Regions from separate parts of the Exiguobacterium artemiae 7-3 genome, predicted to be linked through region 2. Evidence: a T-box and tRNA genes for the amino acid it is inferred to sense, from the RefSeq annotation. Region 2 holds a T-box; the other holds one or more tRNA genes.
What was found. The T-box of region 2 lies ahead of tyrS (tyrosine--tRNA ligase). A T-box ahead of a tRNA ligase gene usually reads a tRNA of that ligase, here a tRNA-Tyr.

Region 1: it encodes a tRNA-Tyr, which carries the amino acid that the T-box ahead of tyrS (tyrosine--tRNA ligase) is inferred to sense. The anticodon was not compared.

The regions. Positions count from the first base shown of each region.
Region 1 is NZ_KK211190.1:2,346,036-2,361,405, reverse strand. It holds gene P402_RS0113275 (glutamate-1-semialdehyde 2,1-aminomutase) at 30-1,328, opposite strand; gene perR (peroxide-responsive transcriptional repressor PerR) at 1,503-1,925, shown strand; gene P402_RS0113265 (DUF2614 family zinc ribbon-containing protein) at 1,942-2,304, opposite strand; gene P402_RS0113260 (nucleotidyltransferase-like protein) at 2,439-3,308, shown strand; rRNA gene P402_RS0113255 (16S ribosomal RNA) at 3,651-5,212, shown strand; rRNA gene P402_RS0113250 (23S ribosomal RNA) at 5,380-8,295, shown strand; rRNA gene rrf (5S ribosomal RNA) at 8,391-8,506, shown strand; tRNA gene P402_RS0113240 (tRNA-Asn) at 8,513-8,587, shown strand; tRNA gene P402_RS0113235 (tRNA-Ser) at 8,615-8,705, shown strand; tRNA gene P402_RS0113230 (tRNA-Glu) at 8,727-8,801, shown strand; tRNA gene P402_RS0113225 (tRNA-Met) at 8,812-8,885, shown strand; tRNA gene P402_RS0113220 (tRNA-Asp) at 8,894-8,969, shown strand; tRNA gene P402_RS0113215 (tRNA-Phe) at 8,997-9,072, shown strand; tRNA gene P402_RS0113210 (tRNA-Tyr) at 9,101-9,184, shown strand; tRNA gene P402_RS0113205 (tRNA-Trp) at 9,190-9,260, shown strand; tRNA gene P402_RS0113200 (tRNA-His) at 9,274-9,346, shown strand; tRNA gene P402_RS0113195 (tRNA-Gln) at 9,357-9,428, shown strand; tRNA gene P402_RS0113190 (tRNA-Gly) at 9,436-9,510, shown strand; tRNA gene P402_RS0113185 (tRNA-Cys) at 9,517-9,590, shown strand; tRNA gene P402_RS0113180 (tRNA-Leu) at 9,623-9,703, shown strand; tRNA gene P402_RS0113175 (tRNA-Gly) at 9,708-9,778, shown strand; gene queG (tRNA epoxyqueuosine(34) reductase QueG) at 9,866-11,011, shown strand; gene P402_RS0113165 (methylated-DNA--[protein]-cysteine S-methyltransferase) at 11,001-11,486, shown strand; gene trmL (tRNA (uridine(34)/cytosine(34)/5-carboxymethylaminomethyluridine(34)-2'-O)-methyltransferase TrmL) at 11,488-11,961, shown strand; gene P402_RS0113150 (DUF5366 family protein) at 12,205-12,771, shown strand; gene P402_RS0113145 (transglycosylase domain-containing protein) at 12,773-14,548, opposite strand; gene P402_RS0113140 (glucose-1-phosphate adenylyltransferase) at 14,754-15,370, shown strand, end outside.
Region 2 is NZ_KK211190.1:808,914-824,283, forward strand. It holds gene P402_RS0105055 (DUF2179 domain-containing protein) at 1-123, shown strand, start outside; gene P402_RS0105060 (Dps family protein) at 239-679, shown strand; gene P402_RS0105065 (aminopeptidase) at 733-1,845, opposite strand; gene P402_RS0105070 (DUF948 domain-containing protein) at 1,986-2,555, shown strand; gene P402_RS0105075 (YtxH domain-containing protein) at 2,555-3,121, shown strand; gene P402_RS0105080 (bifunctional 3-deoxy-7-phosphoheptulonate synthase/chorismate mutase) at 3,247-4,332, shown strand; gene ccpA (catabolite control protein A) at 4,490-5,500, shown strand; gene P402_RS0105090 (FixH family protein) at 5,556-6,320, opposite strand; gene P402_RS0105095 (acetoin utilization protein AcuC) at 6,427-7,620, opposite strand; gene P402_RS0105100 (acetoin utilization AcuB family protein) at 7,617-8,249, opposite strand; gene P402_RS0105105 (GNAT family N-acetyltransferase) at 8,261-8,893, opposite strand; gene acsA (acetate--CoA ligase) at 9,040-10,743, shown strand; gene P402_RS16255 (transglycosylase domain-containing protein) at 10,877-13,441, opposite strand; T-box leader at 13,592-13,793, shown strand; gene tyrS (tyrosine--tRNA ligase) at 13,844-15,091, shown strand; gene P402_RS0105125 (biotin transporter BioY) at 15,140-15,370, opposite strand, start outside.

The sequences.
Region 1 (15,370 bases), 1.5 Mb from region 2:
ACAGCCTTTTATATAGAGAAAGTAATTGTTTACAGTTGGGCGAAAGCACGGTTGACAGCAACAATCGTTTCGTCAATGTCTGTTTCTGTGTGGGCCGTCGTCAAGAACCAAGCTTCATATTTAGAAGGAGCGAGGTTGATGCCTTGCTCGAGCATTAATTTGAAGAAACGACCGAACATTTCACTGTCTGCACGTTCGGCACCTAAATAGTCGATGACTGTTTCGTCCGTGAAGTAGACCGTCAATGCACCTTTAAGACGGTTGATGGTAATCGTGACGTCATGAGTGTCAGCGGCTTTCAGGATCCCTTGTTCGAGTTTTGCACCGAGACGGTCGAATTCTTCGTACACACCAGGCTGTTCCAACAACTCGAGGCAGGCGATTCCAGCTGCCATCGAAGCTGGATTTCCGGCCATCGTACCTGCTTGATAAGCAGGACCAAGTGGTGCAACATGTTCCATGATTTCTTGGCGACCGCCATATGCACCAATCGGCAGACCTCCACCAATGATTTTCCCAAGCGCTGTCATGTCCGGGCGGATGTTCAGAAGTTCTTGTGCACTACCGTACATGAAACGGAAAGCAGTGATGACCTCATCGTAGATGACGAGCGCACCATGTTCGTGGGTGATTTCATTAATCGCTTCGAGGAAACCGGGTTGCGGTTCGACGATTCCGAAGTTCCCGACAATCGGTTCGACGAGAACACAGGCAACTTGATCGCCCCATTCTGCCATGATTTGACGGTAAGACTCGATATCGTTGAACGGTGTCGTAATGACTTCTTTGGCTGTCGCTTTTGTGACACCAGCCGAATCAGGTGAACCGAGTGTTGCAGGACCGCTACCGGCTGCAATCAGCATTAGGTCTGAGTGACCATGGTAGCAACCGCTGAATTTAACGACAAGTTCACGTCCTGTATAGGCACGGGCAACGCGGATCGTCGTCATGACGGCCTCCGTTCCGGAGTTTGTGAAACGAACCTTTTCTAAAGAAGGAATCGCTTGTTGGAGTTTGTGGGCAAAATCGATTTCCAGACGATGGGGTGTCCCGTACAATAAGCCGTTTTTTGAAGCGTTCGTGATCGCCTCCGTAATATGTGGATGACCGTGACCGGTGATGATCGGACCGTAAGCTGCTAAGTAATCGATGTAACGATTGCCGTCGACATCATAGAAGTAAGCTCCTTCTCCACGCTCCATATAAACGGGAGCACCGCCTCCGACTGCTTTATAAGAGCGGGATGGGCTGTTCACACCTCCGACGATGCATTGTTGTGCTACTTCATATAATGCTTCGGAAGTTGGGCGATTTGCATGAGTTGACATGATGATTCCTCCAATCATTGATACGTGAAAAATATCACGATATGATTGTATCATGTCCGTCAAACGTGGAGCAGAGCCGTTGACGGACAGAGAGAATGTAGGTAGACTAATTATAAAGATTACAATCTAATAATCAATGAAAGATAGAAATGAGGGGATGACGTGGCGAACGAAATGCTAGATGATGCAGTACGCTCTTTACGTGAATCAGGCGTTCGGATGACACCACAACGTCATGCGATTTTGGAATATTTAACGACGGGACATACCCATCCGACGGCAGATGAAATTTATCGTGCGCTCGAACATCGTTTTCCAAATATGAGTGTGGCGACAGTTTATAATAATCTACGGGTTTTCCGAGAAAAAGGAATCGTAGAAGAGATGAATTATGGGGATGCTTCAAGTCGTTTTGATTTCGTTACGACGCGTCATTACCATATGATTTGCGAAGGATGCGGGAAAATCGTTGACTTCAATTATCCTGTCTTAGATGACGTCGAGACAGTTGCGGCGCATTTAACAGGATTTAAAGTAGACCGTCATCGTCTTGAGGTTTATGGGACTTGTCCCGAATGTCAATCAAACGTGCATTAAAAAAACGAGCTTCCTTTTAGCGGGGAGCTCGTTTACTGTGTTTATTGTATTTTTCATCAAATTCTTTTCCTTCAAGGTTACGATCCATCGTCAAAGGCTCGTCACAGTGCATACATAAATCAACTCGCCCGAGGACTTTCGTTTCTTTGCCGCAGTTTGGGCAGGTGACGACGGCCGCTTTCGTCGAAGTGAGTCCGATCAAGAAATAAAGCGCCGTACTGGCGAGGACCATGACAAACCCGACGAGCATGAGGATGACCATGATGATTTCGAATTGTTTTAACAAAAGACCGCCGTACATGACAAGCATTCCACCAAACACAAGGAACATTGCTAAGTTACGGGCACGGTTTATTTTATTCTTACGTTGTTTTTTCACATGAATTCCCCCTGTAGTCAGTCTAGCATATTGTTGGATCGAGTCAGAAGCAGGAACGATTGATTTTTTGTCGAAAATGGTAACGGACGAATGATCAGAGTAACGAGTATGGAGTAGAGAAGGGTGAGAAGGAAATGGAACAAGCAACACGAACGATCTATTCAGAATATGCAGCTTATCCGGAGACGCAAGGAATCATCTCCGTTGAGAAAAGGCAACCGAGAGACTCTTTGACCGATCAATTTGATGTTTTACTTTTAGTGATTACCCGAGACTCTTCTATCGAATGGACAGTGAAACACTATCGTTTGGATACATTGCGGGTTTCATTACATCTTGTGCATGAACAAGTTCTTTCCCGCTGGTTGATTTTAAATGCGAATCGCCGTGCTGTCCATTGGGTGTCGGAAGGGACCATCATTTTTGAGCGAAATGACTATTTAACGGATTTGAAAAAACAACTGCTCAATTTCCCGGAAACGGAACGATGTTTACAAATGTCGCTGTCATTCGCAAAATTATTGCGTCGTTTTCAGGACGGAAGGAATCTGTTCAGTCGCGGAAATTATTATGATGCCTATACGCACGTTCATCATGCGCTACATCATTTGGCCCGGTTGTCCGTATTGGAAAAGGGAGCGCATCCGGAAGTTGTCGTTTGGGAACAGGCACGACTGGACGATCCGGATGTCTATAAATTATATGAACAACTCTTGTTAAGTGAAGAAACATTAGAACAACGGATTCATTTAGCGCTGATCGGACTAGAACATTTATTGCAATCGAAAGTGTTGTCCGGTGGCAGATACTTATTCGAAGTCATGCGAGAACACGATTATCCTTGGACGATGCAAGAGTTGATGGAAGAAAGCCGTTTGGCAGAATTGAAGGTTGATTTAGGCAGTTTGATTGATTTCTTCATTCGGAAAGGGTTGGTCCGGATTTCGTACCAACACACAAAAGGACTTGGTGTTGAACTCGTGACATATGAACCGGTCGTTTGATAGACCGGTTTTTTTTTGTTTTAAAAATAAAAATAGAACTAGCATATATAGAAGGAAAAAATAATAACAAGAAAAATGATGAAAAAGCATTGACGTTATTATCTCGAGATAGTATATTAATACATGTCGACAGGCACACGCCATTGACGCGATGAAAAAAACAAGAAAAAAACGGTTGACGCATAAGTTATTCCGTGATATCTTATTAAAGTCGCTGAAAACGACACGACGAACTTTGAAAACTGAACGATGAGGCAAAAAACGTATCTTCGGATACAAACAATGAATGAAGCGCAAGCTTCGTCAACGTGACTTCGGTCACACAACGAGCAAGTCAAACACTTTATGGAGAGTTTGATCCTGGCTCAGGACGAACGCTGGCGGCGTGCCTAATACATGCAAGTCGAGCGCAGGAAGCTCACGGAACTCTTCGGAGGGAAGTGAAGGGAATGAGCGGCGGACGGGTGAGTAACACGTAAGGAACCTGCCCCAAGGATTGGGATAACTCCGAGAAATCGGAGCTAATACCGAATAGTTCTTCAGACCGCATGGTCTGATGATGAAAGGCGCTCCGGCGTCACCTTGGGATGGCCTTGCGGTGCATTAGCTAGTTGGTGGGGTAATGGCCTACCAAGGCGACGATGCATAGCCGACCTGAGAGGGTGATCGGCCACACTGGGACTGAGACACGGCCCAGACTCCTACGGGAGGCAGCAGTAGGGAATCTTCCACAATGGACGAAAGTCTGATGGAGCAACGCCGCGTGAGTGATGAAGGTTTTCGGATCGTAAAACTCTGTTGTAAGGGAAGAACAAGTACGAGAGGTAATGCTCGTACCTTGACGGTACCTTGCGAGAAAGCCACGGCTAACTACGTGCCAGCAGCCGCGGTAATACGTAGGTGGCAAGCGTTGTCCGGAATTATTGGGCGTAAAGCGCGCGCAGGCGGCCTTTTAAGTCTGATGTGAAAGCCCCCGGCTCAACCGGGGAGGGTCATTGGAAACTGGAAGGCTTGAGTACAGAAGAGAAGAGTGGAATTCCATGTGTAGCGGTGAAATGCGTAGAGATGTGGAGGAACACCAGTGGCGAAGGCGACTCTTTGGTCTGTAACTGACGCTGAGGCGCGAAAGCGTGGGGAGCAAACAGGATTAGATACCCTGGTAGTCCACGCCGTAAACGATGAGTGCTAGGTGTTGGGGGGTTTCCGCCCCTCAGTGCTGAAGCTAACGCATTAAGCACTCCGCCTGGGGAGTACGGCCGCAAGGCTGAAACTCAAAGGAATTGACGGGGACCCGCACAAGCGGTGGAGCATGTGGTTTAATTCGAAGCAACGCGAAGAACCTTACCAACTCTTGACATCCCCTTGACCGCTTGAGAGATCAAGTTTTCCCTTCGGGGGCAAGGGTGACAGGTGGTGCATGGTTGTCGTCAGCTCGTGTCGTGAGATGTTGGGTTAAGTCCCGCAACGAGCGCAACCCCTATCCTTAGTTGCCAGCATTTAGTTGGGCACTCTAGGGAGACTGCCGGTGACAAACCGGAGGAAGGTGGGGATGACGTCAAATCATCATGCCCCTTATGAGTTGGGCTACACACGTGCTACAATGGACGGTACAAAGGGCAGCGAGACCGCGAGGTGGAGCCAATCCCAGAAAGCCGTTCCCAGTTCGGATTGCAGGCTGCAACTCGCCTGCATGAAGTCGGAATCGCTAGTAATCGCAGGTCAGCATACTGCGGTGAATACGTTCCCGGGTCTTGTACACACCGCCCGTCACACCACGAGAGTTTGCAACACCCGAAGCCGGTGAGGTAACCGCAAGGAGCCAGCCGTCGAAGGTGGGGTAGATGATTGGGGTGAAGTCGTAACAAGGTAGCCGTATCGGAAGGTGCGGCTGGATCACCTCCTTTCTAAGGAAAACGTCCCTTACGGGACATGCCCATCGTTCAGTTTTGAGAGCTCGTCTCTCTAGTCTCGATAGAGACACTCGCACCTTGAAAACTGAAGACATCAACAAGACATCAAACTTTTTATAACCATGTCATTAGACGTGTGTTCTTAGAATACCAAAATGCTAGATCAAGGTATGAAGGGCGTACGGTGGATGCCTTGGCACTAGGAGCCGATGAAGGACGCGACGAACAGCGATATGCTTCGGGGAGCAGTAAGTATGCTTTGATCCGAGGATTTCCGAATGGGGGAACCCACCATCCGTAATGGGATGGGACATGTTACATGAATACATAGTGTAGCGTGAGGCAGACCCGGGGAACTGAAACATCTAAGTACCCGGAGGAAGAGAAAGCAAATGCGATTCCCTGAGTAGCGGCGAGCGAAACGGGAACAGCCCAAACCGGAGAGCATGCTCTCCGGGGTTGTAGGACACTCTATACGGAGTCAAAAAGGAAGACAGTAGGTGAACGACCTGGAAAGGTCGGCCGAAGAAGGTGACAGCCCTGTAGCTGAAACTGTTTTCCCTCCAGAGTGGATCCTGAGTACGGCGGGACACGTGAAACCCCGTCGGAATCCGGGAGGACCATCTCCCAAGGCTAAATACTCCCTAGTGACCGATAGTGAACCAGTACCGTGAGGGAAAGGTGAAAAGCACCCCGGAAGGGGAGTGAAATAGATCCTGAAACCGTATGCCTACAAGTAGTCAGAGCCCGTTAATGGGTGATGGCGTGCCTTTTGTAGAATGAACCGGCGAGTTACGATAGCGCGCGAGGTTAAGCTGATGAGGCGGAGCCGTAGCGAAAGCGAGTCTGAATAGGGCGCCATAGTGCGTTGTCGTAGACCCGAAACCAGGTGATCTACCCATGTCCAGGATGAAGGTCAGGTAACACTGACTGGAGGTCCGAACCCACGCACGTTGAAAAGTGCGGGGATGAGGTGTGGGTAGCGGTGAAATGCCAATCGAACCTGGAGATAGCTGGTTCTCCCCGAAATAGCTTTAGGGCTAGCCTCGAGGTTGAGAGTTCCGGAGGTAGAGCACTGATTGGACTAGGGGCCCCCACAGGGTTACCGAATTCAGTTAAACTCCGAATGCCGGCAACTTATACTCGGGAGTCAGACTGCGAGTGATAAGATCCGTAGTCAAGAGGGAAACAGCCCAGACCGCCAGCTAAGGTCCCAAAGTGTATGTTAAGTGGAAAAGGATGTGGCGCTGCCTAGACAGCTAGGATGTTGGCTTAGAAGCAGCCACCATTCAAAGAGTGCGTAATAGCTCACTAGTCGAGTGGCGCCGCGCCGAAAATGTAACGGGGCTAAACATACCACCGAAGCTGCGGATTCCGTAAGGAATGGTAGGGGAGCGTTCCAAACCGCTGTGAAGCTGTACCGTAAGGAGCAGTGGAGCGTTTGGAAGTGAGAATGCCGGTGTGAGTAGCGAAAAGAGGGGTGAGAATCCCCTCCGTCGAAAGCCCAAGGTTTCCTGAGGAAGGCTCGTCCGCTCAGGGTTAGTCTGGACCTAAGCCGAGGCCGAAAGGCGTAGGCGATGGATAACAGGTTGATATTCCTGTACCACCGATCCACCGTTTGAACAATGGGGGGACGCAGGAGGATAGTGACGCATGCGGATGGAAGTGCATGTGTAAGTTTCGAGACCGTCTGATTGGCAAATCCGTCAGGCATCAAAGTCGAGGAACGATGCGGAGTCCCGTAGGGACGAAGGTCACGATTTCACACTGCCAAGAAAAGCCTCTAGTGAGGTGGAAGGTGCCAGTACCGTAAACCGACACAGGTAGGCGGGATGAGAATTCTAAGACGCGCGGGATAACTCTCGTTAAGGAACTCGGCAAAATGGTCCCGTAACTTCGGGAGAAGGGACGCTCTACATTAAGTAGAGCCGCAGTGAATAGGCCCAAACGACTGTTTAGCAAAAACACAGGTCTCTGCTAAATCGCAAGATGACGTATAGGGGCTGACGCCTGCCCGGTGCTGGAAGGTTAAGGGGATGGGTTAGCGCAAGCGAAGCTTTGAACCGAAGCCCCAGTAAACGGCGGCCGTAACTATAACGGTCCTAAGGTAGCGAAATTCCTTGTCGGGTAAGTTCCGACCCGCACGAAAGGCGTAACGATTTGGGCACTGTCTCAACGAGAGACCCGGTGAAATCATAGTACCTGTGAAGATGCAGGTTACCCGCGACAGGACGGAAAGACCCCATGGAGCTTTACTACAGCCTGATATTGAGGCTTTGTGCATGATGTACAGGATAGGCGGGAGACGTCGAGACCGGAGCGCCAGCTTCGGAGGAGTCACCCTTGGGATACCGCCCTTCATGCATAGAGTCTCTAACTCGCAGCCGTCATCCGGCTGGAGGACCGTGTCAGGCGGGTAGTTTGACTGGGGCGGTCGCCTCCTAAACAGTAACGGAGGCGCCCAAAGGTTCCCTCAGAATGGTTGGAAATCATTCGTAGAGCGCAAAGGCAGAAGGGAGCTTGACTGCGAGACCTACAAGTCGAGCAGGGACGAAAGTCGGGCTTAGTGATCCGGTGGTTCCGCATGGAAGGGCCATCGCTCAACGGATAAAAGCTACCCTGGGGATAACAGGCTGATCTCCCCCAAGAGTCCACATCGACGGGGAGGTTTGGCACCTCGATGTCGGCTCATCGCATCCTGGGGCTGGAGTAGGTCCCAAGGGTTGGGCTGTTCGCCCATTAAAGCGGTACGCGAGCTGGGTTCAGAACGTCGTGAGACAGTTCGGTCCCTATCCGTCGTGGGCGCAGGAAATTTGAGGAGAGCTGTCCTTAGTACGAGAGGACCGGGATGGACGCACCGCTGGTGTACCAGTTGTTCCGCCAGGAGCATCGCTGGGTAGCTACGTGCGGACGGGATAAATGCTGAAAGCATCTAAGCATGAAGCCCCCTCCAAGATGAGATTTCCCTTTGAGTAATCAAGAAAGACCCCTCAGAGACGATGAGGTAGATAGGTCACGGGTGGAAGCATGGCGACATGCGGAGCTGAGTGATACTAATCGGTCGAGGCCTTGTTCTAGCAGATGATCTTGTTGATGACTTCAGTTTTGAGGGCGCGAGCCTTTCAAAAAAAGTGCTTGACGTTATGGAAACATAATGTTAAGATAATAGATGTCTGGTGGCGATAGCCAAGTGGTCACACCCGTTCCCATGCCGAACACGGAAGTTAAGCACTTGAACGCCGAAAGTAGTTGGGGGCTTCCCCCTGTGAGGATAGGACGCTGCCAGGCGATCGTTCCGCAATAGCTCAGTGGTAGAGCAACCGGCTGTTAACCGGTAGGTCGTAGGTTCAAATCCTACTTGCGGAGCCATTATATTACTTCTTCACCACATGCAATGGAGAGCTGTCCGAGTGGCCGAAGGAGCACGATTGGAAATCGTGTAGGCGTCACAAGCGTCTCAAGGGTTCGAATCCCTTGCTCTCCGCCATAACATTTTCAATTTCAAGATGGCCCGTTGGTCAAGCGGTTAAGACACCGCCCTTTCACGGCGGTATCACGGGTTCGATTCCCGTACGGGTCACCATTTTTATTAGCGCGGGGTGGAGCAGTCTGGTAGCTCGTTGGGCTCATAACCCAAAGGTCGTCGGTTCAAATCCGGCCCCCGCAATTACATACGGTCCTGTGGTGTAGCGGTTAACATGCCTGCCTGTCACGCAGGAGATCGCGGGTTCGAATCCCGTCAGGACCGCCATTTTTATTTACCGAAAAATTTTAGTATGGCTTTGTAGCTCAGTCGGTAGAGCAGAGGACTGAAAATCCTCGTGTCGGCGGTTCGATTCCGTCCAAAGCCACCATATGATTTTTAGATGATTTTCCCATTGTGGGGGGGTAGCGAAGTGGCTAAACGCGGCGGACTGTAAATCCGCTCCCTCGGGTTCGGCGGTTCGAATCCGCCCCCCCCCACCACTTTTAGGGGCATAGTTTAGCGGTAGAACTACGGTCTCCAAAACCGTCAGCGCGGGTTCGATTCCTGCTGCCCCTGTTCTATTATTATGGCGGTTGTGGCGAAGTGGTTAACGCACCGGATTGTGATTCCGGCATTCGTGGGTTCAATTCCCATCAGTCGCCCTTTTATTATTGGGCTGTGGCCAAGTGGTAAGGCACTGGATTTTGATTCCAGCATGCGAAGGTTCGATCCCTTCCAGCCCAGCTTTTGTGCGGAAGTAGTTCAGTGGTAGAATACGACCTTGCCAAGGTCGGGGTCGCGGGTTCGAATCCCGTCTTCCGCTCCAATGAGTGGCGCCATAGCCAAGTGGTAAGGCAGAGGACTGCAACTCCTCTATCGTCAGTTCGATTCTGACTGGCGCCTCCAATTCCTAATTTAATGTTTATGCAAGAGATTGTGCCGGTGTGGCGGAACTGGTAGACGCGCACGACTCAAAATCGTGTTCCTTTGGAGTGTCGGTTCGATTCCGACCACCGGTATCTTGCGGGTGTAGTTTAGTGGTAAAACCTCAGCCTTCCAAGCTGATGATGAGGGTTCGATTCCCTTCACCCGCTTACCTAAAAAGAGCAACGTGTCGTTTTTAATTGACACTTTGCTCTTTTTGTTTAGCATGGAGATAAACAAGCGAAAGGAGAGATACGATGCAGTGGGAATTGTTGAAAAAAGAATTGCAGATGTATGCCAAAGAGATTGGTATTGATGAATTCCGTATTACGACAGCTGATCCTTTTTTAGTGATGAAACAGCGTCTCATTCAACAACAAGAAAAAGGGTATGCTTCTGGATTTGAAGAGCCTGATCTTGAACGGCGGACGACACCAACGCTGTTGCTGGATGATGCCGTCTCCATTATCGCAATCGCCGTCGCTTATCCAAGTAAGCTCAAAGATGCTCCGCGTGGAAAAGAAGGAGAACGGCGCGGGATTTTTGGACGTTCTTCTTGGGGACTGGACTACCATCAGGCTCTGAAGCAGCGATTGACATTGCTGGAAGAAAAAATTCAAGAGCTGAACCCGGGAGCCCGATCGCGTTCGATGGTCGATACGGGAGAACTGGTCGATCGTGCGGTCGCCGAACGAGCCGGTATTGGATTCAGCGGAAAAAACTGTTCCATCATCAGTGAAGAGCACGGTTCTTATCTATATCTCGGTGAACTGATCACGGATTGTTATCTTCCGCCGGACGAACCTGTAGAAGAACTGTGTGGTTCGTGCAATAAATGTCTCGATGCTTGTCCGACGGATGCACTGATTGAACCTGGTGTCATCGATGCAAAACGGTGTATCTCCTTCATCACACAAACGAAGACACTGATTCCTGAACACTTCCGATATGCTTTAGGAAATCGGTTATACGGTTGCGATACCTGTCAGCAAGTCTGTCCATACAACCGGAAAAAACATGCGACACAACACAGCGAACTGCAACCTGATCCGGAACAGGTCAAACCGTTACTGATTCCGTTGCTCTCCCTTAGTAATCGTGAATTTAAAACACGGTTTGGTTCATTATCGGGTGCATGGCGCGGAAAAAAACCAATTCAACGTAATGCCGTCTGTGCGCTCGTTCATTATCAAGACCGGACGGCACTCGAGGCTTTACGAGTAATGGCTGAAACCGATCAGCGAGAAGATATGCGAGCCCTTGCCATCTGGGCAATCGGTCGGATTGCCGGTCAAGAAGCGGAAGTCTATATCCAAGGGCGGCTGTTGACTGATTTAGCGGAAGATGTTCAAGTGGAAGGGAATCGTTTGCTTGAGGAATGGGGGAGCGGGCATGCCGTATAAAAAACTGACATATACGTTTGGCGAGCTGGTCATCGGGTGGGAAGAAGAGGAAGTCGTCTATCTCGATTTTGGACATGACATGAATCGTCTGAAGCAACATCTTGATGAAGCTGCTTATTATGAGGCACCGTTGCCCGGTTTTCTAGCCGACGCGCTTAACGCATATGAACAAGGACAGCCGGAAGCATTGAATACCATTCCTTGCCGGCTGGAGGTTACTGCTTTCCAGCAACGTGTCTTGGAAGCGTTAAAATTGATACCGTTCGGACAGACAGCGAGTTATGGACAACTTGCACGAATGATTGGTTCCGACAAGGCGGCACGTGCAGTCGGTGGCGCCTTGAATCGGAATCCCATCGCTTTGATTTATCCATGTCACCGGATTATTGGGACAACCGGTAAAATGACGGGTTTTGCCAGCGGCATTGCCCATAAAGAAGCGCTGCTTGCGCATGAGTTAGGAGAGAAGAATTAATATGGCTATTCACGTCGTCATGTATCAACCAGAAATTCCACAAAATACAGGTAACATTTCACGGACATGCGCAGCGACGCATTCAGTCTTACATTTAATTCGGCCACTTGGATTTTCAACGGATGATAAACAGTTGAAACGGGCAGGTCTTGATTACTGGGAGTTCGTTGATGTAAGATATCATGATTCGTTGGAAGAGTTATGGGATAAACATCCGGATGGGACGTTCTACTATATCACGAAGTATGGCGAAAAATATCCAAGCCAAGTGGATTTGTCAAACGTTGAAGAAGACTACTTTTTCGTTTTCGGACGCGAAACGAAAGGATTGCCGTTAAACGTCATCGATGAGAATCTGGATCGTTGTATCCGCCTTCCGCAATCGAATCTTGTTCGTTCGCTCAATGTCTCGAACACAGCGGCAATCATCGTTTATGAAGCACTGCGGCAACAAGGATATGCGAATCTTCTGTAAAACAACAAATCCCCCTGACCCGAATATACGGGCAGGGGGATTTGTTTTATTCGTTACCTTCAGGTTTTTTGTTGTAGCCTGCAGTGAAAATCGCTGTCAAGAAAGCGAGACTAACGCCTACCATTAAAATAAATGCCATTTTTGCTTCCCCCTTTAGTCTCAATAACCGATATAATCTATTATAGTATACTTGTTAGTGTAATTGTGTGCTACATATGAAATTTCTATGAATGGAGATTCGAAATGCGGACGAACGTCTACTTATTAAGTTATGCCCCGCTGATCAGCATCCTGCTGTTCAGTACGTCTCTTGCGATTGCTACATCAGAGCTTGCACTGACATGGTTAAATGACGTCGGGGTATACGACGAGCTACTACAAATACTTAGTGCACGTAACACGAAGTTACTCGTATGGCTCGGCTTTTTAATCATTTATTTCATGATTTTCAGTTCGCTGAAACTGATTTCAGATACGATTAATCAGCTTGGGTTTGCGTTTTTCATCAAAGAACAGGTGGGAACGACTTTGAGCATGTTACGTCCCGGCAGTATCCTCCTGTTGATCGGAGGATGCATCAGTTTTGCATTCATGACATCGTTTCCGTTGGTTTGTCTCGTACTGGCCAGTTCTTTTTTAATCTATTTTTTCTTTTACGTTTTTCAAATCAGTAAAATGACCTCATCTGCAGGAGCCATCGGATTAGTCGTATTTCTTTTTTTGGCGTGGGGCCTGTTACTGGCCGGACTGACCTGGGTCGGACTAAGTTTGTTCAATTCGCTTGGACAAGCCGTCTTGTTCCCGAAATAAGTCATCGGACGATCGAAGCCCACGTCCTGACCTGTAATGTACCGTTCGCTTCGTTCGGGAAGGCACGGGGAATATCCGCCCCAAGCCAGATTCCCCCGACGTGTTGGTTTTTTATACCGACAAACCACATGTCTTTATTTTCGTTTGTCGTACCGGTTTTGCCTCCGATATAGGCAGGGGTTGGATCATAACCCAATCGTCCTGTACCATACGTCATGACGTTGTGGAGCCCTTTGCGCAGTAACTGGTTTGTTCGACTTGACCAGATCCGGTCCGTTGTCATCGAATGCCGGTAAAGTGTGCCTTGATCCGTCGTGATGGTGCGGATCATCGAGGATGGACTATAGAGTCCGTCATTGACGAACGTCGTGTAGGCATTCGTCAATTCGAGTGGACTGACACCGTATTTCAATCCGCCCAGCGCACTGTTGTATGAATTATCTTCCTCGGTCCATTGACTGAACCGGAACGGTCGGATGGTTTTCAACCCTTCATTGAACGATACAGCAAAAGCGCGTAAGGCCGGTGTATTATAGGAGTAAGCAATCGCATCGGCAATCGTTACGCTTCCGAGAATCCGGTTGCTGCTGTTTTGCGGACAATACCCGTCAAAACAAACCGGGCTTCCGTCCAATCGGCTCGTTAATGTTTTTTTCGTCTTTTCAAGATAGGGACCATAAACAAGTAATGGTTTCAATGTTGATCCGGGTTGGCGGTAGGACTGAACCGCCCGATTGAGCTGACCCGGCACATTGGATTTATTGCCGACAAGTGCCGTCACACCGCGTGTTTCCCCGTCGATTCCGACGTAAGCGCCTTCAAGCGGTTGGGGGAGTTGTTGAATTGCTTTTTTGGCCCGAGTCTGTTCTGCGGGATCAAGATACGTCTGAATGACAGCACCGTGCTGATGTAAATACTGTTCAGCCTGTGACACGCTCAAATTTTTTGAAGCAGCTGTTTGGCGGATTGCTTCCGACACGCTGGCATCGATGTAATCGGGATACCGGATGGTCGGCTTATGAAACGAAACGTTAACGGACTGCTTCGAGACTTTGTTTGGGATGTCCTCTGTCTGTTGCAAGGCCTTTAAAATACGTTGTTGACGTTTGCTCGTATTGTTCGGAAACCGTAATGGATTGTAAAGGGACGGATTGTTTGGAATCGCAGCCAAATAACTGACTTCCGCCCAACTTAAATCTTTTGCATGTTTTCCAAGATAAGATTTCGCTGCGAGCTCAATGCCATAAATATTATTGGCAAAGTAGGCTTGATTGACATACGCTGTTAAAAGCTCTTTTTTAGAATATTTTTGTTCCAATTCCATTGCAATTAAAATTTCTTTTATTTTTCTAGTATAGGTTTTCTCTGTGGAAAGATACGTCATTCGTGCCAGTTGCTGGGTGATGGTACTTCCGCCTTGACCTTTACTGTCACCGGACTGATTTTCTGTAAACGCTCGCAAAATACCGGTGATATCATAGCCATCGTGTTGATAAAATCGTCGGTCTTCAATCGCGATGAAAGCTTGCTCGACCTTTGGTGGTAAAGCACTTGCCATCAAATCATCTCGACGTAACCCGTCATAGAGTTCAAGGCGCTCTTTTTGATACGTGACAGTAATCGGTTGATAGGAAGCAAGGGGACGATCAGTCGTCTTTTGATCTGCCCAACTGAACAAATCCTGGGCAAGATCCAACTGATTACGAACTGAAAAAAGTGTTAGTACTAAACTAAAAGCTAAAGCCAAGACTAAAGCATATCCGGTCGTGATTCTCATGAAAACTCCTTTCAAACGGCATTTCATTCCTATTATCGGTGTTTTATGGAGAAAACAGTAGAAAAATTTAAGAAATTTGTATTTTAATAAACCTATTTTGCAGGAATGTTATATTAAAAAGAGAAAAGGTGGGTATATAAGAGTATCTGTATAAATTAGAACAAACGATTGATGTAAAAAAAGAGCACAAACTGGAGGGGACGAAATGGCTAAAAAGAATGTCGTCGCGATGTTGCTTGCTGGCGGAGAAGGAAAACGTCTAGGAGCACTTACGAAACACACTGCAAAACCAGCGGTCGCGTTTGGAGGGAAATATCGGATTATCGATTTCCCGTTATCCAACTGTACGAACTCAGGAATCGACACAGTAGGAGTCTTGACGCAATACGAACCACTTGAACTAAACCGCTATCTTGGAATCGGAAGTGCCTGGGATCTTGACCGCCGTAACGGTGGATTAACGATCCTGCCACCATACCAAGCCCAAAACGGGAAAAACTGGTATGAAGGAACGGCGAATGCCATCTACCGTAATATGAGTTACATCAACCAATACGATCCAGATTATGTGCTTGTATTGTCAGGGGATCACATCTACAAGATGGATTACGAAAAAATGATCGAGGAACATCGTCAAGGGGGAGCAGACGTCACGATTTCTGTTCGAGAAGTACCTTGGGAAGAGGCACCGCGCTTCGGTATCCTGAATACGGACGAAGATCTTCGAATCAATGAATTTGAAGAAAAACCGGAAAATCCGAAATCGAACCTGGCTTCGATGGGGATTTACGTCTTTAACTGGGATATCTTGAAACGTCATTT
Region 2 (15,370 bases):
ACAAGAATGAAAGTGTTACGTAACCTGGTCGAGGAGTATGAACCGAAAGCTTTTCTTGTCGCTTTTGACTCGGTTGATTTCAAAGGCGGTTATATGCTCAAAGGATTGAAACGATCCCAGTAAGGAATTTCATACTGGACGCTCGAAGAATCTCTCATGAAATCATGTTTAAGTTTTGTTATTTAAGGATAAAGATGAAATAGAACAAAACACAGTTTTATGAGAGGAGAAATCGATAATGATTAGTAATCATGCTAAGACGGCTTTAAATCAACAGGTGGCAAACTATGGTGTGCTGTTTGTAAAACTCCATAACTACCACTGGTACATTAAAGGTCCTGATTTCTTGACGTTACATGTAAAGCTTGAAGAATTATACACATGGGTTTCGGAACAATACGATGTCGTGGCAGAGCGTTTGTTGATGAACAATGGAATGCCTTCTGCAACGCTGAAGGAATATTTGGAGCAAACGACGCTTGAAGAAGCCAAACCAGGTTTATCAGCAGATGAAATGGTCGAGTCAGTCATCAGCGACTTCCAACAGATTCGTAAGGAAATGTTGGATGCAATCGTACATCTTGAATCGCAGGACGTGACGGTGGAAGACGATTTGCTGGCACAAGCAAAAGAAATTGAAAAACAAATTTGGATGTTGCGCGCAACATTAAAAAAATAAGTCGAAAAAAACGGATGGCTGCATCCTATATGGAATGAGCCGTCCGTTTTTCCTTATTTTAAGTTTTCAGGATTCAAGACATCGAGTTCAGGTAAAACGAATCGACCATCTTTACGAATCAAGACATCATCAAACCAAATTTCTCCGCCGCCGTAATCAGGACGTTGAATGTTCACCAAATCCCAGTGGATGGATGAGTCATTTCCATTGTAGGCCTCGGCATATGCTTGACCGGGTGTAAAGTGGAAACTACCATCGATTTTTTCGTCAAACAGGATATCCTTCATCGGGTGCTGGATAAACGGGTTGACACCGATTGCGAATTCTCCGACAAAGCGGGCGCCGGCATCTGTATCAAATACTTGATTGATCCGTTCCGTATCGTTTGCTGTCGCTTCAATGATTTTTCCGTCCTTGAACGTCAATGTGACGTTTTCAAATGTAAATCCTTGATACGGAGAAGGCGTGTTGTAAGAGATGGTACCGTTAATCGAATCTTTGACCGGGGCTGTAAAGACTTCTCCGTCCGGAATGTTGGCATTGCCGGCACACTTGATTGCTGGAATGTCCTTGATTGAGAAAGCAAGGTCTGTTCCAGGTCCGACGAGACGAACACGATCGGTTTTATTCATCAAATCGACGAGAGGCGTCATTGCGTCACCCATCTTAGCGTAATCAAGCGTACAGACATCAAAGTAAAAATCTTCGAAAGCCTCTGTCGACTGGTTTGCCAGTTGCGCCATTGAAGTCGTCGGGAAACGTAACACGACCCATTTCGTGCCTTTGACACGATCTTCGGTATGCATCTTGCCGAGTGTTTTACCGTACAGCTTCATTTTGTCAGACGGTACGTCGGAAAGTTCGTTGATATTGTCTCCAGCGCGTAGACCGATGTAAGCATCCATCGCCTGCATTTGTTTTTGTTCGATGTCCGCCATCAATTGAAGTTGTTCTTCCGACGCATTGCGGTACAATTTCCGTAACACGCGGTTATCCTTTAAGAGGACGAATGGAAGACCACCGGCTTCATAAGCGGCATCAACGAGCGCTTCGACAAGCTCACGTTCAATTCCGAAGTTCTCGATCAAGACTTTTTCACCAGGAGCAAGTGCTACTGAATAATTGATAAGATTCGTTGCGAGTTGTGTTAGACGTGGGTCACGCATGAAAAGTTCCTCCTCAAAATGATGTATGTAGGTTTCATTTATCATTGTAACGGAAATAAACCATTTGGAGTAGCAGGAACCATTGCTTCTACGTCGAACTACCAACTAGACACTAGCAAAAGAAATTGGAGGCACGAACCATGGAAATTACATTAGGCGGAATTGCCGGATTGGTTGCTGCGATTGCATTCGTAGTACTCGTCATCTTCCTCGCACGCGTATTGAGCGCAGCAGGTAAGACACTTAACAACGTAGCTGATACAACAGCAGGGCTCGAACGTCAATTAGACGGTATCATGATGGAGACGACAGCGTTGTTACACAAAACAAACCGTCTTGTCGATACGATTGAAGAAAAAACAGAATTGCTTGCACCGGTTGCGAACTCAATCGAAGAATTGGGGACATCGCTCAATAAAGTAACAGATTCAGTTCGGACTGTATCTGACACGGTCGCAGGTGCTGCCGATACAAACAAAGAACAAATCGCACAAGCCGTCCGTTGGGGATCAGTCGCGGTTGAACTCTTTAAGAAAAATAAGCCTGAACCAGGCCAAGAAGTTTCATCTTCGACAACGGCTACGACGACAGTCGAAAAGAAACCGCGTCGCCGCTTCCGTAAAAAAGCAGAAACACCGGTCACACCGGAAGTCGTTTCTGTCCCGGATGTCGAGAGTATTCCAGATGAGTTGAAGGGAGATCGTTCATAATGACAAAACAACATCCATACCAAACACAAGATACTTCTAAAGGTGGCGGATTCCTTGCTGGTATCATCGTCGGTGGTTTAATCGGTGCAGCCGCAGCATTATTATCAAGTCCGAAATCAGGCCGTGAAATGCGTGGAATGCTCGATGAGCGGACAGCACCAGCGCGCCAACGTCTGAACGAACAGACGCAAGTCGTTCGTGAAAAAGCAGAACCACTCGTAGGAGAATGGATTCAATTAGCAAAAGATAAAGCAGCACCTGTCATTGAAAAAGCGAAAAAGAATCCTACCGTTCAAGAAGCGGCACAATACGCTGGTTTTGAAAAAGACCAATCGAGCATCGATGCTGCACTTGCAGAGGCGGAACAATTGGTCCGTGATATCGAACGTGAAATCGGTGACGAAGTGGACGGTGCTCCAGTAGCGGAACAACTTGATACTGAAACGGTTGCCGAGCTATCTGAATTACGTGAAGATCTCGAAGGGGAAGAGAATGAAGAAGATACAGAAGACGAGGACAATGATCCCCAGTCCAAATTAAGTCATGAAAAACAACCTAAAAAATAAGCAACCTTTTAGCGTACTCACTGACTTTAAATAGTGAGTACGCTTTATTTATGTACAATTTCACAAGAGTTCGCTATAATTAGTTGCTATTACGAGCTATATGCTGATTAGGGAGTGGTAGAAGAATGGATCAACATGCAGAATTAAAACGTTTACGGGATGAACTTGATTTAGTGAACGCTGAGTTGCTGGCGTTAATTAATAAACGAGGGGAAATAGCGGTTGAAATCGGTAAAGTAAAACGTGCCCAGGGAATCGATCGGTATGATCCGGTCCGTGAACGTCAGATGCTTGAATCGATTGCAGCGAGCAATCATGGTCCATTTGAAACAGGACGCCTACAGCACGTATTTAAAGAAATTTTCAAAGCCTCGCTTGAACTTCAAGGAGAGGATCGAACACGGAAGTTGTTGGTGTCTCGAAAACAAAAACCGACGAATACGATCATTCGTATCGGGGATGATGTGATTGGTGACGGTTCCCAACAATTAATTGCAGGTCCGTGTGCGGTCGAAAGTGAGGAACAGGTCTTTGAGGTGGCAGAACAACTTGCGAAACATGGTGTCCGCTTCATGCGCGGCGGTGCTTACAAACCGCGGACATCACCATATGATTTCCAAGGTCTTGGATTAGACGGATTAAAAATGTTGAAAAAAGCAGCTGATGCCCATGGTCTTCATGTCATCACTGAAATCATGACACCAAGCGCAGTCGAGTCAGCTCTGCCTTATGTGGACATCATTCAAGTCGGTGCCCGCAATATGCAAAACTTCGACTTGTTGAAAGAAGTAGGACGAACGAACAAGCCGGTTCTGTTGAAACGGGGCTTATCGGCTACACTTGAAGAGTTCATGTACGCTGCTGAATACATCATGGCAAGCGGGAATGAACAGGTCATCCTATGCGAACGCGGAATTCGGACGTATGAACGGGCGACCCGCAATACACTCGATATCTCTGCCGTTCCGATTCTAAAACAAGAAACACATCTTCCGGTCATGGTGGATGTGACCCATTCGACGGGCCGTAAAGATTTACTTCTTCCGACTGCAAAAGCAGCATATGCCATCGGAGCAGACGCCGTTATGGTAGAGGTCCATCCGTTTCCGGCGCTTGCGTTATCGGATGCGAACCAACAACTAGATTTTAATGAGTTCGATTCGTTCATCGAGAATCTGACTTCTACTTTTCCGGCACTAAACGTTCAATGATTTTCTAAAAAGGCTGTTCTTTAGCGAATGAGAACGTTTTACAATGAGGGAAGAATGGGAAAAGAAAGTTATCTTTTCCTGTCTTCCTTTCGTGTTGCCTAAAAATGAAAACAAGAATGAAAACAAAATGGTTGTCTAAAATAAGGAGGAATTTGTTTTGAACAGTAATATAACGATTTATGATGTAGCCCGGGAAGCGGCCGTCTCCATGGCGACCGTCTCGCGTGTAGTAAATGGAAATCCGAACGTCAAACCGTCGACGCGGAAAAAAGTACAGGATGCCATCGATCAACTCGGCTACCGTCCGAACGCAGTCGCACGAGGTCTTGCCAGTAAGAAAACGACGACTGTCGGTGTCATCGTACCGGATATTTCAAATATCTTTTTTGCAGATTTAGCACGGGGAATTGAAGACGTTGCAACGATGTACAAATACAATATCATCTTATGTAATTCGGATCAAAATCCTGAAAAAGAAATTCATCTGTTGAATACGTTACTTGGTAAACAAGTGGATGGAATCATCTTCATGGGTGGACGTCTTCACGAAGATCTTGTCCGTGAATTTAAAACATCTCCTGTTCCAATCGTGTTGGCGGCTACTTTAAATCAAGATTATGATCTTCCAGCCGTTAATATTGATTACGAAAGTGCTGCGCATGATGCTGTAAAATCTCTGATTGACAATGGTCATAAACGGATCGGATTCATTACAGGTCCACTTGAACAACAGATTAACGGAGAAAAGAAATTTGCCGGTTACCGGAGCGCCTTGGAAGAAGCAAATTTACCGTTTGATGAGCAAAACGTTGTCCTTGGAAACTATACGTACGATTCAGGCATGAAGGCGATGAATCAATTACTTGAACTCGGCGATGCTTGTCCGCGTGCGATTTTTGCAGGGACGGATGAAATGGCGCTTGGTGTCATTCACGCTCTTCAAGACGCCGGTCATCAAGTTCCAGACGACTTTGAAGTCATCGGACATGATAATACCCGTCTTGCGACGATGATTCGTCCGAAACTGACGACGGTCGTTCAACCGATGTATGATATCGGGGCAGTTTCGATGCGTTTACTAACGAAGATTCTTAACAAAGAAGAAATTGAGACAAATGATGTAACGTTACCACACCGGATTGAAAAACGTGATTCTACACGTTCTTGATGAAGCAAAAAAGTCTGTTCTTTTTCAATCGAAAAAGAACAGACTTTTTTTATGGTCATGGCTTAACTAAAATCGTTTGGTCTTGATGGTGATGCAATTGATCATTCTCGACATGAAGGCGGATAATTGTCTCCCCTGGATGTGTCAACGAAACTTCGCCTGCATATTGATCCGATTTTTTAGTGAGCGGCAGATACGTATGTTTTTCAATACCGGGTTCGATGACTTCAATTTGAACATCTGCCTTGAGCGGCTTGCCGTTCAGGAAGACATGAAAGGGGACGGGGAGTTTTGCCCCGGCTTTCATTGTTTTAGCGCCCATATAATGAACAGATAATCCTTCGACGGTAGCGTGTTCATGTGCCTGTTCAGTCGTGTTCTTTTTCGTGTCTTCATGCGAGTGATCCATAACGACGAATGAGATCTTATCCATATGGTGAAGTCCGTTTTTATCATTGATATGATAAAGTCCTTCATATTCGCCTTCAGCAAGCTTGGCTTCGGCTTGATAAGTACCTGTCTTTTTTAATGCCGCTTTAAACTTTTGATGAACCGCTTCTTTTTCATCAGCTTTCCAGACTTCAAAAGCTACGTTTTCCAGATTAACAGCCTTCTTATTCTCAAGTGCTGTCGCTTGGAAAACTACTTTTTGATTTTCCATCGTCTTCGCCGGTACATCAACCGTGACGTCGACTGGTTTTTTTCCGGATCCTTGCATTGTATCATGATCCATCGCTTGTTTGTCATTCGCGCATCCGGCAAGTAAAAGTCCTGTCGCGAAGAACATCCCCATGAAGCTCATTGTTTTTTTCTTCAACACGGATTCCCCCAATTTTCGTTTACTAAATAAAGTAATGAAAGCTTATTCAGTATAACAAGAACTTGTGAAGTGCCCGCGAAGTAATTGTGAAAAGAACAAGACATTTTCAATCGTTTGAATAAGGGGAGGAGAACGATAAGTGTTCTTTTTTAGAATCGTCGACAAACGGCCACAGTAATCGTTTGACGGTCTCCCAGTTTTTTTCTTCAATTTCCGGACGGCGAGGAATCATCGGGTAAAGCGGAACAGGGTCGGCCCACGTCATTGGAACGGTTGGACTTTCTTTTTGCCATCGCTTAATCCATTCTTCCGGAAGGTTTCCCCGAAAAGGAGATTTATTTGTCAAAGCGGCAAATACTTGACTCCAGGCGCGGGGGACGACACGGTACCAGTCATAACCGCCACCACCTAAAGCTACAATCCGGCCGTCTGTGTACCGGTCAGCAGCCTCAACAGCGATTTGTGGAATCTGTTCGTAGCTCTCCATCGTTAACGACAGATGGGTCAAGGGATCAAGTGCATGTGCATCCGCGCCATTTTGAGTAATGATCAAATCCGGTTTAAAGAGTTCGCACGCTTCAAACAAGACTGTCCGGTAGGCATGTAAAAAAGAAGCATCTTCCGTAAAGGCGTCAAAGGGAACGTTCCAGCTCCATCCATACCCTTCCTCTGCGCCACGCTCCGTCACCATTCCGGTTCCGGGAAACAAATAACGTCCGGTTTCGTGAAGCGACAACGTCATGACATCCGCCTGATTGTAAAAAGCCCACTGAACCCCATCGCCATGATGGGCATCGGTATCAACATATAAAATCCGACAGTTATATTTTTGAATCATAGCTGCCATCGCGACGGCAGTATCGTTGTAGATACAAAAGCCGGAAGCCCGTCCCCGGAAGCCATGATGCAGACCTCCTCCGATATGGAACGTTCGCCGGTATTGACCGGACAGGACCAGTTCACAGGCTTCGATTGTTCCACCGACAAGTAAGGCAGCACTCTCATGCATCTGATCAAAAAGTGGCGTGTCTTCGGTTCCTAATCCGTACATTTGAGCCTTCATTGGAGAGAGTTCGCCGTGTCCTGCGAGTTTCACCGCCTGTATGTAATCCGGATCATGAATCAACGATAATTCCTCGTCTGTTGCCGGACGGGGGGCGATGCAGTCGACATTCTCGAGAGCACCGGTTGCTTCCAATAAGGACAGTGTTAATTCGAGACGGATAGGATTAAACGGATGGGAGTCGGAGAACCGGTAGGCGGCCTCTTCTTTGCTATAAAGATAAGCAAACTCTTTCATCGGCTCATATCAGGACCGACCACGTCAAATCCTTCCTTTCGTAATTTTTCGATGACACGAATTGGATTCATCGTTTGGACACGAAAAGCGACGATTCGGACGTACGGGTCGTTTGTCGGATAGACTAAGACATTTAAGATGTTAACGTTTGTTTTCGCCAGGAGTCCGGCGATTTTAGCAAGCGTTCCTGCCGTGTTTTCGACGCGGACTTCGATTTGTGAACTCGGTTCGAGTGCGCCGGTCAATTGGACGAAGGTCCGCAACAAATCCGTTTCTGTTATTAGACCGACCAAGCGACGTCCCCGAACAATCGGAAGACAGGAGAGACGGTGTTCGTAAAACAAGACGGCCGCATCTTCGATGAAGTCAAGCGGATGAGCCGTAATTGGTGTTCGTTGCATGATGCTAGAAACGGCATTTTGCTGATCATTTAAAAAAGTTTCCGGGTGAAAGACGCTGCTTGCACTTTGCATCTCCCGCAGACCAATCAAGCCTAGCAGTTCCTGTCGGGCGTTCGTCACAGGCAGGTGACGAATCTGGTGACGGCGCATCAACTCAGCGGCATGAGCAATCGAGTTTGTAGGTTGAATAGTAATACAATGTGTCTTCATGATTTGTTCGATTAACATGCGAGCCCTCCTTAATCGTACATGAAGCGACGACGGAGCCGTAACGCATCAAAATGCGCAACGACTTCAGGTGCGACATGTTTACCGATCCGTGCCATCAAACAATTGGCAGGATGCGAGGCGATTTCTGGATCATCCGTCGGGAAAAAGACTAGCCCACCGTGGTTCATCATTTTTTCCATGATTTTACGGTAGTCCCAAACGGATAAACCACTTCCTTTTAAATCCCAATGCCAATAATATTCTGTCGTTAAAATTAAATACTGTTCCATCGCTGGATCAAGCATCGAAACTTCGAGAAGCTTTTTACCGATTTGCTGCCCACGAAAACGGGCGGCTACTTCGATGGCGCCGAGCTCTAGAATATACGGATTGTTCCCCTCGCTCCATGTCTCATAAGGGTCGGGATATAGAAAGGTTACATAGCCGATGATGTCATTTCCTTGTCGTGCGATGATGATACGTCCTTCTTCCAAAGCAGCGATTTCAACGAGTGCTTCAAGCTGTTCCGCGGGTTGTCGAAAAGCTGTTAGCCCTGGATCAAGTGTATAAGTAGCAAGTACCTGGCTTGTGACCGGTCCTTCAATTTCCACTGGACCAAGCGATGTTTCATGAGTACGATGATTGAATTGTTTTTCAAACATGTAAGCGTCACCACCTTCCTGTTCATTATAATCGAAAGCAGAGAAAGAAAGAGAGGGATTTTTTAACAAATTGGCGGCAAATGGATTGAACTACACGATAACTAGCTTATAATGTAGGAGAGAACAGCGAAGGGGAGGAACGAGACATGAAAGTTTTGAAAGCGCTTCCGGGGAAGCATTGGTTATCCGAATATGATGGTTCAGATTCATATGATTGGCAAGAAGCGGAACAATATTTTTCGTGGTCGACGACGGGGAAAGTCAATATGGCCTACGAAGCAATCGATCGTCATGCTGAAGGTGAACGTGCCAATAAGACGGCACTGATTTATTTCGACGGGACAACAGAACAAACATTTACGTATGCCGATATGAAACGAATGACAAATAAAGCGGCCAACGTCCTGAAAGAAGCAGGCGTCGAAGCAGGAGATCGAATTTTCATTTTCATGCCACGTTCTCCGGAATTGTATTTTGCCTTACTCGGTGCTTTGAAGGTTGGTGCAATCGTCGGTCCGCTATTTGAAGCATTCATGGAACAAGCAGTCCGGGATCGCTTACTGGATTCGGAAGCAAAAATGCTGATTACGACAAAAGCTTTATTACCGCGGGTTCCTGTTGATGAACTGACATCACTTGAACAGATTTTGCTAGTCGATGACGCCGTCGAGGAAAAGGATAAAATTAAAGATTTCCGACTGGCTTTTAGTCAAGCGTCTGAATCGTTTGAGCCGGTTTGGCTTGACCGGGAAGACGGTTTGATTCTTCATTATACATCGGGTTCGACCGGGAAACCGAAAGGCGTTTTGCATGTCCAGAATGCAATGATTCAACATATGATGACAGGGCGATGGGTACTCGATTTACAAGAAGAAGATGTTTATTGGTGTACTGCTGATCCAGGGTGGGTCACGGGGACGAGCTACGGTATCTTTGCACCTTTCTTGAACGGTGCGACAAATGTCGTTGTGGGCGGTCGTTTTAATCCGGACTTCTGGTACAGTATCATCGAAAAATATAAAGTAACAGTGTGGTACAGTGCACCAACTGCTTTTCGGATGTTGATGGGTGCTGGTGCGGAAGTCGCGAATACACATGATTTGTCCAGTTTACGGCATGTCCTTTCGGTCGGGGAACCACTGAATCCGGAAGTCATCCGGTGGGGGAAAGAAGCTTTCGATCAACGTATTCATGATACGTGGTGGATGACTGAGACCGGTGCAATGATGATCTGTAACTACAAATCAATGGACATCAAACCAGGATCGATGGGGAAACCGATTCCGGGAACGAAAGCGGCGATTGTAGATGATCAAGGAAACGAGTTACCTCCTTTCCGGATGGGGAATTTAGCGTTAAAAACACCATGGCCATCGATGATGCGGCAAATTTGGAACAATCCACAAAAATACGAGTCGTATTTCTTCAAAGGATGGTATGTATCCGGCGATTCAGCTTATATGGATGATGAAGGATACTTTTGGTTCCAGGGTCGTGTCGATGATGTCATCATGACTGCCGGAGAACGTGTTGGACCGTTCGAAGTAGAAAGCCGCTTGGTTGAACATCCGGCTGTTGCAGAAGCGGGTGTCATCGGGAAACCGGATCCGGTTCGTGGTGAAATCATTAAAGCCTTCATCTCATTAAGAGATGGTTATGAGCCGACAGAAGAACTCAAACAAGAAATCCAAAAATTCGTCAAAGAGGGGCTGGCAGCTCATGCGGCTCCGCGTGAAATCGACTTCCGCGACAAACTGCCGAAAACACGCAGTGGTAAAATCATGCGTCGTGTCTTAAAGGCTTGGGAATTGAATCTCGAAGCTGGAGATCTTTCGACGATGGAAGACTAAGTTTATCTTACAAAAACAGACCACTTATTTCCGGAAACATCGGAAGTAGGTGATCTGTTTTTGGTTTTGAACGGAACGCTAAAAAAACACCGACTCTTTCTGTAGAGTCGATGTTTTAGTGACGGAATTTAGATTAATCAGCGTTCTTTTTAGCGTCTGCTTTACGCTTGGCATCTGCATCGGCTTTGACTTTTGCCTCGTCCGCTTTACGCTTGGCATCTGCATCGGCTTTAGCTTTTGCCTCGTCCGCTTTGCGTTTGGCATCCGCATCGGCTTTAGCTTTTGCCTCGTCCGCTTTGCGTTTGGTATCCGCATCGGCTTTGGCTTTCGCCTCGTCCGCTTTGCGTTTGGCATCCGCATCGGCTTTGGCTTTCGTATCGTCTGCTTTTTGTTTGGCATCCGCATCGGCTTTCGCTTCTGCTTCTTTTTTCTTTCGATCTTGTTCGGCTTGCTTTTTCTTTTCCGCTTCCGCTTTTTTCTTCGCTTCCGCTTCTTTTTTCTTTTGATCTTCCTCTTTGAAACGACCGGTATTTTTGAAGTCGTCTGCACTGACAGAGGCTGGCTGATTGAATCGGGCACCTGACTTGAAGTAACTGCTGTTTGCGTTATATGTCAGATTCGCCATTTGAGCCCAAAGATTTTGTGTCCGTTGATAGTACGTCGTCGCACCCATCAAGGAGTTGTTTTGGTCATGTCCGGTCCAGACGGCAAGCGTGACACCAGGTGTTGAACCGACAAGATATGAGTCTTTGATTTCATTCGTCGTCCCGGTTTTACCTGCCCAATCACCAGGTGCCTTGAGTAATGAATTGGCATATTGCGCCGTTCCTTTATCAAAGACACCTCGCATCATATCGAGCGTCAAATAAGCGGTACGATCTTGATAGATACGCTTTTTCTTTGATTTTGCTTTATAGATGTTTTTGCCGTCTTTCGTAATCTTCGAAATGACATACGGTTTGACGTATTCACCATAGTTGGCAAGCGTTGCATAAGCACCGGCGAGTTCGACCGGTGTGATTTCCATCGTTCCTAAAGCGGCAGATGGAGCGTAGCGGATATTATCGGGAATTTCAATTCCCATATCGACTAATTTTTGAATTGAATTCGACATGTTCATCTTCTCGTACGTCTTAACGGCAGGAACGTTGAGAGACAGCTCCAATGCTTCACGGACAGTGACGTTTCCGCGGTAACGTCCGCCTTCATTGTTGATCGGATTATCACCGGGTTGACGCGGAACTGTTTGATAGTAATATTCTTCGTCATTAATAGTCGATGCCGGTGTAATTAATCCATTTTCAATACCGTTTGAATAAACAAGAATTGGTTTAGCGGTCGAACCGATTTGACGTTTTGCCTGGAAGGCGCGGTTGAAATCATCCGCTGTTCCATCCGTATAACGCCCGCCAACAAATCCTAAAATCCGACCTGTTTCATTTTGAACCATGACAGCAGCGGTTTCTTCTGGATCTTTTTTCGTGACTGTCTTTTTCGTTTTTGGATTGACGACTTGCTTATACTGCGGTGCACTCGGGAAGTTAGCCGCATTTTTAGCCGGTGTCTGCATTGCTTCGTGAATCTTTTTGTCCAGCGTCAAATAGATTTTATATCCACCTTGTCGCATCGCGATCAATGCTTGGTCGCGGTAGTTGGCTTTGACTTCGGCAAGTTCAGAAGGTTTGACTTCATCCTCTTTGATCCCGTCCTGTTTCATGAAATAGCTCGTCATGATTTTAAGTGCTTCTTTTTCAGCTAAATCATAGACGTACGGATACGTATCACGGGAACGTTTCGATGTTTTGGTAAAATCTTTTGTAATATCGTATTTTACAGCTTTTTCATATTGTGCTTTTGTAATACTTTTCGCGACATACATTCGCTTTAAGACCGTTTTCATACGATTGGTACTCGGTGTCAAATCCTTTTTGACTATTCCACCTTGAAGGTAAGGTGTGTAATAGTAAGGGTTTTTTGGAATACCGGCGAGGAAAGCAGCTTGTGGTAACGTCAGTTTTTTGGCAGGTTTGTTAAAGACACCACGTGACGCAGCTTCGATTCCGGCGATATTTCGTCCGAGTGAATTTCGTCCGAACGACACGACGTTCAGATAAGCTTGAAGAATTTCGTCTTTTGTCATCGCATTTTCAAGACGCAGAGCCAGAATGATTTCTTTAGCCTTCCGTTCAAACGAGACTTCATTCGTCAGAATCTGATTTTTAATCAGCTGTTGTGTTAAGGTACTTCCGCCTGTACGTGACGAAGAATTCGTCAGTTCTTGAAGAACGGCGCGTAGCGTTGCTTTTGGAACAATACCATCATGTTCATAAAAATCAACGTCCTCTGTCGATAACACGGCATCGAGTAAATAAGGGGAAATTTCTTTAATATTAACGGGTTGACGTTCTTCGTCCGTCGCAATATTAGTCAGCTTCTCGCCACTCCCCCAATAAATTTCACTCGTAATGGCATAACTGTTTACTTGCTGCTTCATTTCTGCCAGTTTCGGTGCTTTTGTATCTTTGACGAGCGAAGCAAAATAGCCGCCTGCTGCCCCGACAGAAAAACTACCGACCAACAAGACCCCTATAATGAGGAATAAAATGATATTCCAAGATACGTCGTATGTGATATTTGACCAGTGCCGAACGGCTTTCGTCCGGGGGTGATTCCAAAACTTGAACCAGTTCTCGCGCATAAATGATCTCCTTTACATCTTAAACTTGGGTGTAAATTAACATTAAATCACAGATAGACGTATTATACCATAATTGAAGTATTAGAAAATGGCTTGACAGTCGATTCTGCTTCAACGTATCATGGAAACATCTTCATCAAATGTATAGTAGAATCAGCTGTGATTGGAAAAAAGTAATGAACCGCTCCCTGTATCAGAGATCTAGTGGTGCTGCGAACTAGGACATAGCGCTTCATGAATTACGCTTCCAGGAGCTTCTTGAGAAATCAAGCGGATTGCCCCGTTATCAGCAATCTAAGTGGCATGAAATTCATGCAATTAGGGTGGTACCACGGAATATTCCGTCCCTTCGTTCAGACGAGGGGACGGTTTTTTTTTAGACTATTTTTAGGGGGAAGACAGATGACGTTACTTGAAGATTTAGAGTTTCGCGGATTGATCAGCCAAATGACGGACGAAGAAGGAATTAAGGAATTACTTGCTAGCCCGACGACGCTTTACACAGGTTTTGACCCAACGGCAGATTCACTCCACATCGGACATTTATTGCCGATTCTTGTGTTAAAACGATTCCAACAAGCAGGGCATCATGCGATTGGTTTAGTCGGAGGAGCAACTGGGATGATTGGTGACCCGAGTGGCCGCTCGACAGAACGCTCTTTGAACACATCGGATATCGTCGAAGAATTCGCGAACCGGATTAAAGGGCAATTGTCACGCTTTTTACCGCTTGATGGTGAAAATCCGGTCACGATTGCGAACAATCTCGACTGGACAAAGGATTTGACGATCATTGATTTCTTGCGCGACATCGGAAAACATTTCCCGATCAGCTACATGTTGGCGAAAGATTCAGTGGACTCACGCCTCCAAAACGGGATTTCGTTCACAGAGTTTTCTTACATGTTGCTTCAATCGTTTGATTTCTTGAAGCTGTACGAAAATGAAGGGTGCCGTCTGCAGGTCGGCGGAAGTGACCAGTGGGGGAACATCACGGCGGGAATGGAATTAATCCGCCGCGTCGGTCACGATCAAAAAGCTTTCGGGATTACAGTGCCGCTCGTCACGAAATCCGATGGTCAAAAATTCGGGAAAACGGCCGGTGGAGCAGTTTGGCTCGATGCTGATAAAACGACGCCGTACGAGTTTTACCAGTTCTGGTTTAACGTCGACGATCTTGATGTCATCAAGTTCTTGAAATACTTTACGTTCCTGACACCTGACGAAATCAACGCTCTTCAACGGGAAGTCGAGACGGCACCTGAAAAACGAGTCGCGCAACGCCGGTTGGCAGAAGAGATGACAGTTCTAGTTCATGGCGCAGAGGCACTCGAACAATCAGAGCGAATTACAAAGGCACTTTTCAGCGGTGAAATCAAATCGTTGAAAGCGGAAGATATTGCCGATGCTTTTAAAGGAATGCCACGCTTTACATTGGGAGAGGCAACGAATTTGGTCGATATCCTTGTCGAAGCCAAAATCAGCCCGTCAAAACGTCAAGCCCGTGAAGATGTGACGAACGGTGCGATTTACATCAATGGAGAACGGGAACAGGAATTAACGAAAGAGATTACACGCCAGGATGCGATTGGTGATTTCACAATCATCCGTCGTGGGAAAAAGAAATACTTTGTGCTCGAGCACGCTTGAAGTGAATAAAAAAACAACGCTGACGATTTCGTCAGCGTTGTTTTTGGTTTAAGCGACACGGAACAAGCGAAGGGGAAGCAGACGAACGGCAATCGTTGTTGCGAGCAACGCTTTTAGGACATCTCCGAGAATAAACGGAATATTGATCGTCAGGGCATCGAGGAATGATAGATGCAAGACGGCCATTAAACCGAATGTGCCGAGCAGATAGACGAGCCCGAGCCCAAATACGAGCATCCCGATGAACAGCGGAACGAAACGACGGGTCTTTTCAGCGAC